Linked DNA regions of Siphonobacter curvatus. The protein of the gene in region 2 binds, or shares a complex with, the protein of the main gene of each other region. Links are inferred from orthologs where the notes say so. Each region holds a gene or a part of one and is shown on either strand. Other genes may lie near its edges.

Evidence for each region. Proteins that work in one complex are often made in the same cells at the same time.
Region 1: the proteins of mnmG (region 2) and mnmE are in contact, whole or in part, in a solved structure (PDB 9HIP), measured with the Escherichia coli proteins. The link is inferred for Siphonobacter curvatus from one-to-one orthologs.

The regions. Positions count from the first base shown.
Region 1 is NZ_PTRA01000001.1:2,121,649-2,128,846, reverse strand. What follows is about bases 2,671-5,583. They hold mnmE (tRNA uridine-5-carboxymethylaminomethyl(34) synthesis GTPase MnmE), read right to left. Parts: upstream 4,841-5,583; coding sequence 3,500-4,840; downstream 2,671-3,499. Other genes in these bases: C5O19_RS08765 (oxygenase MpaB family protein), read right to left, coding at 5,347-5,583; C5O19_RS08770 (SCP2 sterol-binding domain-containing protein), read right to left, coding at 4,919-5,203. Outside these bases: C5O19_RS08800 (hypothetical protein), read right to left, coding at 1-842; C5O19_RS08795 (hypothetical protein), read right to left, coding at 950-1,213; C5O19_RS08785 (hypothetical protein), read right to left, coding at 2,085-2,381; more of C5O19_RS08765, read right to left, coding at 5,584-6,333; C5O19_RS08760 (aldo/keto reductase), read right to left, coding at 6,373-7,198. UniProt on the Escherichia coli protein: Exhibits a very high intrinsic GTPase hydrolysis rate. Involved in the addition of a carboxymethylaminomethyl (cmnm) group at the wobble position (U34) of certain tRNAs, forming tRNA-cmnm(5)s(2)U34.
Region 2 is NZ_PTRA01000008.1:53,944-61,124, reverse strand. What follows is about bases 1,977-4,872. They hold mnmG (tRNA uridine-5-carboxymethylaminomethyl(34) synthesis enzyme MnmG), read right to left. Parts: upstream 4,408-4,872; coding sequence 2,545-4,407; downstream 1,977-2,544. Other genes in these bases: ybeY (rRNA maturation RNase YbeY), read right to left, coding at 4,549-4,872; C5O19_RS23860 (methyltransferase domain-containing protein), read right to left, coding at 1,977-2,396. Outside these bases: C5O19_RS23865 (Ig-like domain-containing domain), read right to left, coding at 1-1,531; more of C5O19_RS23860, read right to left, coding at 1,512-1,976; more of ybeY, read right to left, coding at 4,873-4,965; C5O19_RS23845 (DUF4175 family protein), read right to left, coding at 5,178-7,181. UniProt on the Escherichia coli protein: NAD-binding protein involved in the addition of a carboxymethylaminomethyl (cmnm) group at the wobble position (U34) of certain tRNAs, forming tRNA-cmnm(5)s(2)U34.

The DNA of each region.
Region 1 (7,198 bases), on a different replicon or contig from region 2:
ACATAGTTGCTGTATTCGAGAAAGAACACCACAAAAAGTACTACCATGGAAATCGTTGCCGCCTGAATTACCTTGCCGGGCCGGATATTGCTATAAAATGTGTTGGTAACGTAGGAGGTGTGTTTGTATAAGCCCAAGAATAGTAGTTGTCCTACCTTCGTAAACCGGTAGTGAAGCTGACTGCCCCTGGGGGTCTCTCTGATCCTCCTCTGATTCAACAAGATAATAGCTAAGAAGAAAACGACTAGTAAGGAGCCTAAGACCATTTTGACCCCAAGCCAGACCGGGGCAGATACGTTGGGTTGAACCACTAAGTAAAACAGTAACCCCAGCAAGTAGACTAGGGCTATCACCACGAGCAGGAACACGAACTGAAAAGCGAGGGCAAAGACGATGTTGCACCGTTTGTCGAGCCAGAGAATATAACGGTCGAGTGGGCCCAGTTCGTCAGCCATACGTTTCTGGGCATAAGGCGTAGAGAAGGGAATATGGTCGTAGCGGATGCCCGAGGGAAAAACGGCTAGTAGCCCTACCAGACCTACCCAAAACGCTCGCATCACAAAATTGGCCAGAAAAGCCGCAAACAAAACATGACAAGTAGCCCGAATCAGGCTATAGGCTAGCGAGGGTAAGGTGGCCGCGGGTCCACTGGTGTGAGCCATGTAATTATACCGGAGGTAATTGAACAGCGATTCTAGCAAATCGGGCAATTGCAGGATGGCGAACATGGCCACCCCGGAGATCGCTAGTTCGAGGTTCCAGCTTTGGGTGGTTAGTTCCCGGAGCTTGTCTTGCTCGTCGGGAGTAAGTGGCGAACCAGACGAGGGGGTGTTATCAGACATGAATGATCGTGTGTGCTGTTAGGTATAGAATAAATGGTGTAATTAGGGGTTATATTAATCGACTAGCCAATATACGCATGCAAGGCCTGCCTGAAGTGGTCAAAATCCTAGCTTAACAAGTGTGCATAAAGCGTGCGGATATCTTCCCAACGGCTAAGCTGACCCCAGTTTTCTTCGTCGGGATCTTCCGGGAATTTTACCATTACTTTTAAGTCACGGTGTATTTCTAACACGTAGTCCTCCTCATCGTCACCGACCCAGAAGGCCCCATGTTCTTCATCCATGTCCTGAAGCTGAGCAATAGCCTGATTGATCTCATCCATGGATATGATATCGGCCTGATCTCCCCAGGCGGTCTGTAAAAAGGCCATTTTGAGACGATTTAGCTGAAATGTAATTCAACGCACTCAAAAATAGCCAACAACTCAATGCATAGGACCGCCTTTCAGGATGGGAATAATTATCTAGCATAGCTAGTGCAATCTATACACAAGGTTTTATCATATTGCCAATCTATGATACGCACGCCTCATCCTGGATTGAGAATCTTTTATTTCTGAATCACTAAGTATTTGGTTTTCATAGTATACTTGGCCACCCAAGAGCAAGTCTTCAATGCCGCATCTTTATTTTATGCGGGCCTATATGCCGTCTTTCTACCCCTTACTCTACTATTATTCTTGTTTATTCCCATGTATTGGGCTCTCAAGATTAAGCAACCCCTTCTTTTTATTTTGACTATGGGTGGTATTCTAGTCGCTGAATACGCTCTCTACACATTCTTGATCTCAGACGACCGGATCAATAGCCTTGTTAATTCAATGATTAGCCTATTGTTCGTTCCCGTATTTTTCCCTGAGCCACTAGGCATTAAATATAAAAGATCTGATTTTTATCAAAGAAGTTACTTTTAGCACCTCAAGCAACCGAATGGTTGCTTCGTACGCGTTGACGACTTCTAAAAAGTCTTCTTTGCCCTCTAACTATCGTTTTTGAAGATATTATAATATCGCCCTCACCGGTATTTAGCCGACTCAGTTTTGAGTTGACCTCTCAATTAACCCTAAATCGTTTTAAAGGGAGCCTACAAACTTGCTCCCCCTCTAGTGGAAGCGAATGGCCACTTAACTAGAGAAGTCCAGTTGAGAGCTGCTGTCCTCATCTGCTATGAAGGATCTTTGTAACTAACCGAATTCCTGGTAATTTGGATTTAGCCTCCGAATCCCTAGGCACGCCATTGATTCACTTGGTAGCTTTCTTGTAGACGAAGCGGGATAAAACCTTTATATCTGCCATGCTCACCCCCTGATCTGCGAGTCTATCCCGCTCTTTGTTGGCGGCTTTAAGGGTATAAAACACACTAAATTCAGGCGTCTGTTTTTGCCAAAGTACCACATAGACGGATCGCTTGCCTGGAAACTTCTGCTTTAGATAGGCAAAGAGCCACCGAATCACGAAGTAAAAGCCAATCAGATAAAACACGATCATGGGCACCACGAAGAACCAGCACCATGAGCCCTGTAGTGTGATATAATTCATAGATAGAGAGGAGTTGAGGTTTAATGCTGGGTGATACTATCACTTATCGTAGTATTTCGTCACGCTTAGGTGTTAATTGGCTCCTTTGGTCAGATGGAAGGCTTATTTCCGTGGTTTTGATAAATAGCTATGCAAACAGGAATTCAGATTTTCGAGTATCAAAACAGTAAGGTGATGTTTCGCACGGAGTCAGGCAAGCTAATGGTGAATGGCCAAGCCGTTCGGGAAGCGTCCAGCTATGTGGTTAGAACTACCGTCAAGTATTGCTTTTTAACAAGAGCTCAGCAGTGTTCGATTTTCGAATACTGAAAGTCTAATTAAAACTATTGTAGGGGGCTATACTCTTGGTACCTGGATGCACGAAGACGTCACCCTTGAATTCGCCCGCTGACTGTCACCCGCTTTTTCAGTTTAGTGTAATTGAGTTAGCTATATAGTACGCTGCATAATGTCTAGTCTATCCAGTAGCTCTCATCAATGATAGGCTCAAACCCGGGCTTTATCTCTGGCGTAAGTATTCCTCTCCTGTAAATGTATTCTTTTATCGCCGGGTAAGCTGCCTTCACTAAGGCCCAAATTTTTTATTTAGGTACTGATCCTACGATTGAAGTCCGCTGTAAACTGGCCAATACGTCGCTCTTTTCAACAATGGCCCTAGTTATCATTCCTGTAAAAATCAACCCCTTCGTCAATGGCTCTCATTTGTGATTTAAAATGTTCGATCCGATAAGACTGCCCTTGTAAGTAAAACACCTTTGCTTCTACGTGTATCAAGGTATCCAAATCAACATTCTTCTCGTTGTCCCGGCTCCAGACCAATCGGTTCTTTAGGGTATCTCTCAGGTAATACTCACGCTCGAATGCAGTGATATATTCTAGTGTATAACCATTCGAAAAAGCTCTCTTTTCATGCCTGATGTTTAGAACATTTTTCTCCATACCGCTGGCAAGTTTAAGCCTTTGCCACTAGTAATGATCCTGCTTTGATTGACAGCCCAGCAGAAAAGGTCCTAAAAAGAAACAGATAACCTTTCGTTTCATAGACCACTAAAGTTAATGGCTAGTTTTGAAAGTCATCTAGAAACAACCTGGGGTGAATCAGACCTACTTTGGCAATATTACTTGCCAATACAAAACTTAGAAAAGATATTCTCCAGCAAATCATCCGTCGTGATTTGTCCCGTTATTTCGCCGAGGTGTACCAGGGATTGGCGGATGTCCATCGCTAGCCAATCCTGGGTGATGCCGGCATCGAGGCCTTCGAGGGCCCGTTGCAGGGCGGTATCGGTGGCAGTTAGGTGTTCGTAGTGGCGAAGATTAGTCACTACGGTGTCGTTGGTCCGCTCGAGGTTTACGCGGTCCACGAGGCGTTGCTTGAGTTCTTCAATGCCCTGGCCAGTAGCGGCAGAAATGGAAAGATCCGCAGAAGGATCCGCGTACACATCCGCTTTGGTGTGGATACGAATCACCCGTCCAGGCTCCGGTACCCGAGCTGCAAATAGGGATTCAAATTCGGCACTGGCCACATCCGTACTGCTTAGCTTGAGAATAATTTCGGCCCGGTCCAGTGCGGCTAGCGAACGTTCGACGCCGATGGCCTCTACTCGATCACTGGTTTCCCGAATGCCAGCTGTATCCAGCACGCGGAACTTGATTCCACTTAAAACCAGGGTGTCTTCAATGACATCGCGGGTGGTACCGGCAATTTCGGTCACAATGGCTTTCTCCTCGTTCAAAAGAGCATTGAGTAGGGTCGATTTCCCGGCGTTGGGCGGTCCTACAATCGCTACGGGCACCCCCTCTTTCAGCACGTTTCCCAACTCAAAAGAATCAATGAGGGGACGTAAGGTTTGCCGAATGTTACGGATGAGCTGACGTAATTGCGTACGATCCGCAAACTCGACGTCTTCTTCGCCAAAATCAAGCTCCAGTTCAATCAATGAAGCGAAGTGAATCAGTTGCTCGCGTAGCTGAGCGATATCTTTCGAAAATCCCCCGCGAATCTGGTGAATCGCCGCCCGGTGACTGACTTCCGTATCCGAGGCAATCAGATCAGCCACGGCTTCGGCCTGAGCCAGATCTAGTTGCCCGTTCAGGAAAGCCCGTTGCGTAAATTCGCCGTGCTGGGCCATCCGGCAGCCGTTTTTAATGAGCAAACGAAGAATCTTCTGGATGATGAAGTTGGAACCATGACAGGAAATTTCAATCGAATCCTCGCGGGTATAGGAATGCGGCGTTCGGAATAAACTAAGCAAGACTTCATCCACAATTTGCCCGGCTTCGTCCCGGATGGTTCCGAAGTGAATGGTATGCGTTGCCTGTTGGCTCAGATTTTTGCCTTGAAAAAGTTTCTGAACAATCGGGAAAGTCTCGGGACCCGAGACCCGAATGACGCCAATGGCACCAATACCCGTCGGCGTAGCGAGGGCACAAATGGTGGAAGTAAACGTACCTGACATGATAAAGGGAATTCAGGGCGGCTTAGCCGTTGACCAGAATCAACAGCCTCTGCGGCAATAAACCGCCCTGAAGGCGACTTAAAACAGCGACTGCAATTTCATGGCGAGCGACATATCACCCGTAATTTTAATTTTACCGAACATCAGAGCCGTCATCGGATTGAGGTCACCCGTCATGAGTTTGCCCAGATCTTTGGCACTGATACCAATCGTAACATCTGATTCGCGATCATCGTTCGTTACGGTACCATCGCGATCAATGACAATGTTTCCCTCATCGGTCTGAAATTTGATTACGTCACCCGTACCGCCTTTCTGAGCGGCGAGTTGCTTGATTTTAGTGTCTACTTCTTCGAAAGTCATAGAATTGCTGGCTGTTGACGAACGGATCGTCTTTTCATGAATAATTGGGTACTCGCCTTTTCGGTCCGTCAGCGGATCGCGTTCAGTCTGAAAAAGGCCGCAAATTGGCTAGTTCTCCCGAAAATATCAAACCAGTATGGACATCAGGGACGGAAAAAAATTCGCATGGGTAACAAGCGAACCAGTCTTTTTTCCAGTGGTACCGCCGGCAGTGCCAGTTGATCCGCGTACTCATCCCCCAATAAAAACCGCATCTGAGCCGCCGGGAGGGTCTTTAAACCTTCGGGAACGGTATCCTCCAGTGCCCGTAGCAAGGCTTGAGTTAACTGCTGTCCTTCGGGCGAAGGTCGGAACAATCGCCGGGCAATGGATTGCCCCAGTACGTAGGCCTCCCGCAGGTTTTCGGGTAGCAAGTCTTCTGGTACACCACTGAGGTAGCCTACCACTTTCCAGAAATGCAGGTAAGCCTCCGCCTCTTTTTCGTCGGGTTCAATTCCGTTTTTCCGTAAGCCCTGAATGATGATATAGCTAAATGTCAGATTAGTACCGGCCATGTCTTCCTGGTTGACGGGCTCGCCCCAGGCCGGGTTCCATCGATTCGAATGCTGACAAAACCAGCGTACGACGGCGTGAATCAGGCGTACGTTCAAAATGCGTTCGATGGCGGTGGGATACTTTCCCTGCCAGGCTTCGGCCTCCGTAATGCCAAAGACAAAAGCCCCGGTTTCTTCCAGACGTTGCCGCGTGTCGTTCTGCATCCGTTTGGAAAGAGCCAGTACCTGCACCCCATCGGCAGCCAGATAAGCGTACGGTAGCGACAGGCAGCCCAGCAACAAAGTAATGGTATCGCGATGCCGCTGAAAAAGGCGAATGCCGCTAGCCATCAGCTTTGGATCAGCCCAGTCGGGCAGTCGTCCCTCTTCACGAACAAAGCGTCGGCACTCGGGTACCTCTTTCAGCGGAATTTTGCCTTCCGTCCGTTGCTGGAGAAAGGTGCGTACCCCCGCCGGGCCACCCGCCGCGGCCACCTGTTCAATAATCGCATCGGCGGCCGGATCGGTTTGTTGCCGGTAATGGCTGAGTAGCTCGTCCGAGAAATATCGCGTGGGTTTGATGGTACGTAAGAGCATACGAGCATTCGTTTGGCTTTCTATCTCTGATAACACATTTTAAGAAGCAGAAATTCGATGTTCCTGATAATTGTTCGCCGCCAGTACAGCCCCGAGTTCCGCGTATTCCTCGGCACCCAGGCTGGCGTCGCCCGCTCGCAGGGCGTCCTGCAACTGCTCCGCCGTCCGAACGCCCACCACCGCAGCGGCTACGGCGGGCGGGTACAAAGCGTACCGAATAGCGGTAGCAGCCGGATTCCGTTCATTCGTACTCAGGGCCTGTACGGCCTCAGCGGCGGCCCTTACTTCCTCGGCTGTATAATTGAGATAGGTATCCGCAGGTTTTCCGGCCAGCAGTCCTTTCGCGACGCTACCCCGGGCGAGTACGCTGATGCCGTGCTGGTGCAACAGCTCCAGGCAGGTTTCTTCCGGACGACGGTCCAGCAGATTATACTGCATCATCACACTGGCGATATTGGAACGATTGACGTATTGTTCAATCACGTTCGGACGGATGGATGAAATGCCGTACGCCCGGATTTTTCCCTGCTCTTTCAGCAATTCAAAGGCTTCAATGGTTTCATCCATCGGGTCATCCATGGTACCGCCGTGTAACTGGTACAAATCAAGGTAGTCGGTTTGCAAGCGTTTCAGACTTTTTTCGACCGAGGTCAGAATGTAACCCTTCGTCGGGTTCCAGTCCCAACCCTTGCCATCGGCCCGCTCCTGATTGCCCACTTTGGTCGCCAGTACGATTTCTTTCCGGTGGTCTTTCAGTGCTTCGCCCATGAGGCGTTCGTTTTCGCCCTGGTCGTAAATATCCGCCGTATCAAACAGGGTAATTCCTTCATCGAAGGCCTTTTGGAGCAGTTTCGTAGCCGTATCT
Region 2 (7,181 bases):
GATTTCCGGCATCCCAGCGTCCATTTTTATTAACGTCCAAAACGAGTCGCAAACGGTAGGTTCCAGCCGGTACCGATTTGAAGGTATACGGAGTTTGATTCCGAAGGCTACGTACCACTTTGTAATCGGCGGCACTTAGGAGTTCGACAATAAAATCAGATTGTACATTCCGTACTTCCCCACTAATGGTACCATACTTCTCGGGGTCGCGAAGGGGATTGAGTAATCGTATTGCCTGTGCCGTATCACCTTCGATGGAAATGAATGTACCCTTGGGAAAAATACTTCGAACGTCCCGGCGGAACTTTAATTCCTTTTCAATTTTCAATTGTGTTCGGTATGGATTCCATTGGTAATCGTTGGCTGAGAACATAACCTGCCGAATGGTGTCTTCCTGAATTTCTACCCGTAGTGGATTGAATTGAGTAATGGGTTTGCTAAAGTCGATGGTTACTTGGAAAAGTTGTTCCTGGTCCTCTCCCGTTTTTGGACTGACTTTTACTTCCATCGATTCCCGCGTATCGGCATCGCGTTTGCCCCGTTCCCGAAACCGAATTTTTTGCGTATGCGTGAAATCCCGATTCAGCGAGTCCTGTACGGTTATGGTCGCCCGTACCGTATCCGTCGTATTGAGGATATTATAAAAACGTAACTGATTCGGCTCGATGAATGCGTAAGTCAGACTATCTTCCTTACGTTCGAAACGCACCTGCATGGCCTGTAAACCTCGCGGATAAAGCAGAGAAAAACTACGGGAAGTAGCTACGGTTTTGGGCGTACGTTGGGGCGACTGATCAGCTGCTGTAATTTTCAATTCGGGCGAACCTGTAAAACCTGGAAGTGTAATCGGGTTAGGGTAGAAGCCAATTTGTTCCTTTTCGGTATTATAAAAAAGGTTGTTGTTGACATCCTTGATAGCGGCCAGACGATACTGACCCGGAGCCATATTTTCCAGATCGAAGCGGCCCGAGCTATCCGTTTTCGTTAAATAGTAAGGCTTGTTTTTGGAGAACTTGAGCGTATCACTCTGTTGGTATAAACCGACAAGTGCATCGAAAACCGGTTTATCCGTAAGCAGTTCTTTCACGGTTCCCTGAAGTCGGAGCGAGTCCAGTTGCGGTCCGGTACTAAAGACCAGCTTAACGTTACGGGCCGGGTTCCGCTCGGTCACGTCCTTGAAGGCATTCCGGAAATTTAGCGTGTACGTGGTGTTGGCCCGAAAGTCCTGATCGAAGGTAATGCGTACGCCTTTGGGATACGTCTTAAAGTCAAATGTCCCTTCGATGGCCGGGGTAATCAATAACTGCTGGTTGAGATTATCAATGTTGATGTACTCGTCGAATTCAAGTTCCACCACTCTTCCCTTGAAATTGATCGTCTGATTTTCCGGTACGATCCGGACTACTTTAGGTGGAATCAGATCTTTCTCACCCCCCGTCGGCGAGCTTTGCTGAGCACATCCCCACAGTAGAATTCCAGCCAGACTTACCAGCACAGCTAACCGGCTGCTCTTAGATTTTCTTAAAGACATAGATCAGACTTGAGTAATTATTCTTGTTGTGTTTGGCCCACTGATTCGATTGAAAACCCTTCTGTACCGCTTCCAGGTAATTGGTTTTTCCATCCCGGTATTTCGTACTGAGCATACTGACGTAAAACGAATCGAAGGGCATGGGCAGCGTCTGCTCAAGTCGGAATCCTTTCTGGCCGAGGAGAGCCCGCATGGTTTGCTGGGAGAAATGATACAGGTGGCGGGGGACATCGTAAGCCGCCCAGTACTTACCATATTCCTGAGCATCGTAGGACTGGAAGTTGGGAACTGCGATAATCAAATGACCCGCCACGCGTTGCCGCAGCCAATCCAGTGTTGCATCAAGCTGGTGAATATGTTCGAGTACGTGCCAAAGGGTTACTACGTCAAAGGTCTCATTGGTATAGCTTTCCAGAATCGAAGACTGGATGGTTTCGCCCGTTTCTTTCATGGCTAAAGACCGGGCTCCAGGGTCAGGCTCAATGCCCGAAACCTTCCAACCGTCGGCTTTGCCTACCGACAGAAACATGCCCGTACCGCAGCCGACGTCGAGGAGTTTTCCTTTCGAGGGGCTTAGCTCATTGATTAGTTTAAGCTTGTTGCGAAGGGTAATTTTTCGTACCTGGTGGTAAGCCTGAGCAATGATTCCCTGTCGGGTATTACTATGCGAAATATAGTCGGTGGACTGGTAGTAGGCACCAATCGCGGCTTCGGTAGGTCGGGGATTGGTAAAGACAAAGCCACAGGAGGGACATTGAACCAGCGTAAATTCTTCCTGACTTACGGTGTAATCTTTACAAACCAAATAGGGGGAATGGTGTTCACTTCCACAGACGGGGCAACGACCAAGGGTTTCCATTTTCATACTTCAAAAATAGCCGAAGTCTTTTGATTCAACGCGTGTCTGTTTCGACAAGCTCTGTATGCTTGGTTAAATATCCTTAACACCTGGGCAAGGCTACGAAAAAACCCCTTCGATCCGAAGGGGTTTTTTCGATAAGCAGCTCTATCAACTAGCGGCCCAGGTGTACCATTAGGATGGAAATATCCGAGGGCGATACGCCGCTAATGCGGGAAGCCTGACCCAGGGTTTGCGGACGCATCCGTCCGAGTTTCTGACGACTCTCTTTGGAAAGGGCCGTGATTTTTTCGTAGTCGAAGTTGGGATGGATCACTAGGTTTTCCAATCGACTCAGTTTCTCGACCTGAATCCGTTCCCGTTCCATATAGTCTTCGTACTTGATATTAATCTCGGCCTGCTCCTGAATTTCCTCCGAATATTCGCTCCGTAGTTCCTCTACAGCGGTGCTCAGTCGACCCAGACTCCGTACATCCAATTCTGGACGCTTTAAAAGTTGGTATAAGGTACCCTTTTCCCGGAGTAAAGCGGAGTTCTGAGCTTCCAGAGCGGGATTTACCTCTTCGGGAGCGACTTTGAATTTTTTAAGTCGTTCAATCAATTCAGCCGTCAATTGTTGCTTGGATTGTACCCGTTGATAACGTTCTTCCGAAGCCAAACCCAATTGATAACCTTTTTCAGTCAAACGTAAATCGGCATTGTCTTGACGTAACAAGGTGCGGTATTCAGCCCGCGAGGTGAACATGCGGTAGGGTTCTTCCGTACCCTTATTAATTAGATCGTCGATGAGTACACCGATGTACGCTTCCGAGCGATGGAGTACAAAAGGCTCTTTTCCGTGTACCTGATTATGGGCGTTGATGCCAGCCATGAGTCCCTGACAGGCGGCTTCTTCATAACCCGTCGTTCCATTGATTTGTCCGGCGAAGTACAGTCCTTCGATGAGCTTCGTCTCCAGGGTTTGCTTGAGTTGCGTAGGAGGGAAGAAGTCATACTCGATGGCGTAACCCGGACGGAACATGCGAACATTTTCAAATCCTGGAATTTTTCTCAGGGCTTGGTATTGCACGTCTTCGGGTAAAGAAGTCGAGAAGCCATTGACGTAAACCTCTACCGTATTCCAGCCTTCAGGTTCTACGAAAATCTGGTGACGATCTTTATCCGCAAAGCGATTGATTTTGTCTTCGACCGAAGGACAGTAGCGAGGTCCCAGTCCTTTGATACGTCCGGCAAACATGGGTGATTTTTCAAAACCCGTCCGCAGAATTTCGTGTACATCCTGATTGGTGTAGGTAATCCAGCAGCTGCGTTGCTCGGTCAGTCGGGGTGTATCCAGGTAAGAAAATTTCTCAGGATTTTCATCGCCGAGTTGTTCTTCCATTTTTGAATAGTCCAAACTACGGGCATCTACCCGAGGAGGCGTACCCGTTTTCATCCGCCCTGCTTCGAAGCCTAGCTGTACGAGCTGTTCCGTAATTCCGGTCGCTGCCCGCTCAGCCGTCCGACCACCGCCGAATTGTTTTTCACCAATGTGAATGATGCCGTTCAGGAAAGTACCATTGGTAAGTACCACTGCTTTCCCACGGATCTCAATACCGAGTTGCGTCTTCACTCCGACTGCCTTGCCTTCTTCCACGATCAAACCCGATACCATCTCCTGCCAAAAATCCACGTTAGGATTTTGCTCCAGAGCCAATCGCCATTCTTCGGCGAACCGCATCCGGTCCGACTGACAACGCGGTGACCACATGGCGGGTCCCTTCGAGCGATTAAGCATCCGGAACTGGATCATGGTCTTGTCCGAGATGATCCCCGACATGCCGCCCAAGGCATCCACCTCCCGGACGATCTGTCCCTTGGCTACACCCCCCATGGCGGGGTTGCAGGACATCTGGGCGATGGTGTTCATGTTCATCGTAATGAGCATCACCTTCGATCCCATCTGGGCAGCGGCATGAGCGGCTTCGCATCCGGCGTGTCCGGCCCCTACTACAATTACATCGTACTCACTAAACATAGCTTGCTTCTAGTTGACTCATTTTCAGAAGCTAACTCCTTGAAAATTAGCTCAGTTTCGTCGGGTAAGAAATTGCTGAATTTTGATGTTTCACGTGAAAACTTTTAAAAATTTCAGAAATATGTTCCACGTGAAAACTTTTTAAATTCTGGTAAGAAGGTAGTGGCTCTCCAGACGTCTCATATTTTCCTCCTCTTCGTCCGTCTCGTCCAGGTAGCCAGCCAAGTGTAGAACACCGTGTACCATTACCCGGGCGAGTTCATCCTGGAAAATGACGTTGAGAGAACGGGCATTGTCCTCAACTCGTTCCACGCTGACAAAAATATCTCCACTGATGATCTTCTCTTCTTCGGAGTTATCAAACGTGATGATGTCTGTATACGTATCATGTTCCAGATACTCCACATTGATTTTATGAAGGTACTCATCGGAACAAAAAATATAGTTGAGCTCGGCAATCTGAAAGCCTTCAGCCAAAGCAACGGTATTTAGCCAGCGGCGAGTCTTCTGGGGAAAGGGGACCTGAAATTCAACGTCCTCTACGAAATAACGAATCATGGGTAACTGAATTGATAATCACAAAGGTACAAGGAAAAAGGGTAGGGCCTTCGCTCTTTTTTTAACCCTGGTGTACTTGTGGATAACTATGTGGATAAGTCAGTGGATAAAACTATACTCTTTTAAGTTAGCTGATAAGTGGTTGATTATGAGTAGACATCAAACAAAAAAAGCTGAGACGTATGCCTCAGCTTTTTGGTTAATTTTTAAAATTATTTCAACTTTTTAAAATAGTTATCTACTTCTTTCTTGTAGAAAGGGGCCAACGATGGCGGAACCGTTCGAAGCAACTCCGTCTGTTTCTGCTTCTCTTTCACATACTGTTCAAAGGCAGGAGGTACCTTCGGTGGAACGGGTTTAGCCGTTTCAGACTTACGCTTCTCGTCTTCTTCCTGTTCCCGAATCGCTTTTTCCGATTCCAGTAAACGGGTGAGAATATCCTTGTTCCGATTGATCGTATTCGGCGTAATCCGCTTGTTAACTAGGTCTTCTTCCGTCTGATCCATTTTCTTCATCAGATCATTGACTTCACCCTGTAGTTTTTTCCCGGCTTCTGTCCCTTTCAGCTTTTCCATTGCTTCCTGCAATTGCTTACGAATCGCGGCCTGTTGAGCGGCCATCTGAGCAAGCTGTTCCGAAAAAGCCTTTCCACTTTTGTTGCCCTGCTGGGTTTGCTGCATCTGCTGATTCATCTGCTCCTGCTGTTTACCCATACTTGGCATACTGCTTTTCTGCTTCTGCGGCTTGCCTTTGCCCATCGCCATCATGTTCATGGCGTTTTCCTGCATTTGTTTCAGTACATCCGAAAGCATCAGGGCTAGATTATTCATGTTCGTCATGGCGAACTGCTGACGGGCAGTGGCCTGAGATACCCGACGTTCACGAATGGATTTGGCCGCATCATCCATATTTTTCTTCATATCGCCGACTTCACGGGTGACGAACGACTGAATTTGCAATACCCGTTTCGCTAGGGAATAAAGGCTGTCTTCCACAATTTTCGCATCTTCCTGAAGCTTAATCTGTTCCTGAGCCAATTTTACGAAGCGGGGATCGGCGAGTTGAATACCGCGAAAATCTTTCATCACCCGTTCTTGAGCAAAACTCAGGTGTACGAGGTTTTCGAGAATATCACGAAGATCATCCATATTTTCCTGATTCTCCTTCATCTCCGCTTCCTGCTTCATCTCCGAGAGCTTCTGGGCCAGACTTTTCATTTGCTGAGCCGCCTTTTTCTGACGCTGGGAGGAGGACTTATTATTCCCACTCTTCATGTCCTGCATACTCTGCTGCTGCTGCTCGGAAATTTCCTGCTGCTCCTGCTTGCCCATGTCTTTCTCTTCTTCCTTCAGCTCTTTATTTAATTCCTCTACGTCTTTCAGCTCTTTCTTCACGTCTTCCATTTCCTCTTTCAGTTTCTCCTGCTCCTGCTGAAGAGAGTTTTCACCGCTCTTGTTTTGGTCTTTTCCGCTTTGATCTTTAGTACTTTGATCCTTACTATTCTGATCTGATTTATTCTTCTGATCGGAGGGGTTCTCCTTGGAATTCTGGTTTTTCAACGAATCAGATTCATTTTTGCCGTTTTTATCGTTTTTGTTTTTTTGATCCTGTGAAACTGCATCTTTTTGATCCTTCTGATCTTTCGCTTTTTCTGTTTCCTGAGCTAATTTCTCCTGATTTTCAGCTAGTTTCTTTAACTCTTCAATACTCTTGTCGAGCTTTTGCTCGCGTTGCAGACGTTTAAACAACTGCATGGCCCGGTCCAGATCTTTCTCGGAATTACGCTCTTTGGCTTTCAGACGATCCAGCATATCCAGCATCCGTTCGTCCTGATTCTTTTCGAGCATTTGTTTGAGTTGCTCATACAGCTTGTCCGTATCGCTTTTTAGCAATTCGTTCATCAGCTTTTGTAACTGCTCGAATTTCTGAGCCAGTTCAGGCTTCTGTTCGTTGAATCGTTGCTGCTTTTGCGTGAGCGATTGGTTCAGTTCCTGCAACTGGCGAAGCTCGTTCTGTAATTCTTCCTTCTTCTTTAGGAGTTCCTCAATTTGTTTTTTATCCTGAAAATCCAGATCACGCTTGTTGCGGAGACGGGTTTCCAGAGCCGCCAGCTCCTTGCGCAATTGCTGGGCCTTGCTCAGGGATTTATCAATCTGACTTTCCGTCTTTTCTACCGCTTGATCAATTTCCTTTTCAATGGATCGCTTGGAAGGAAT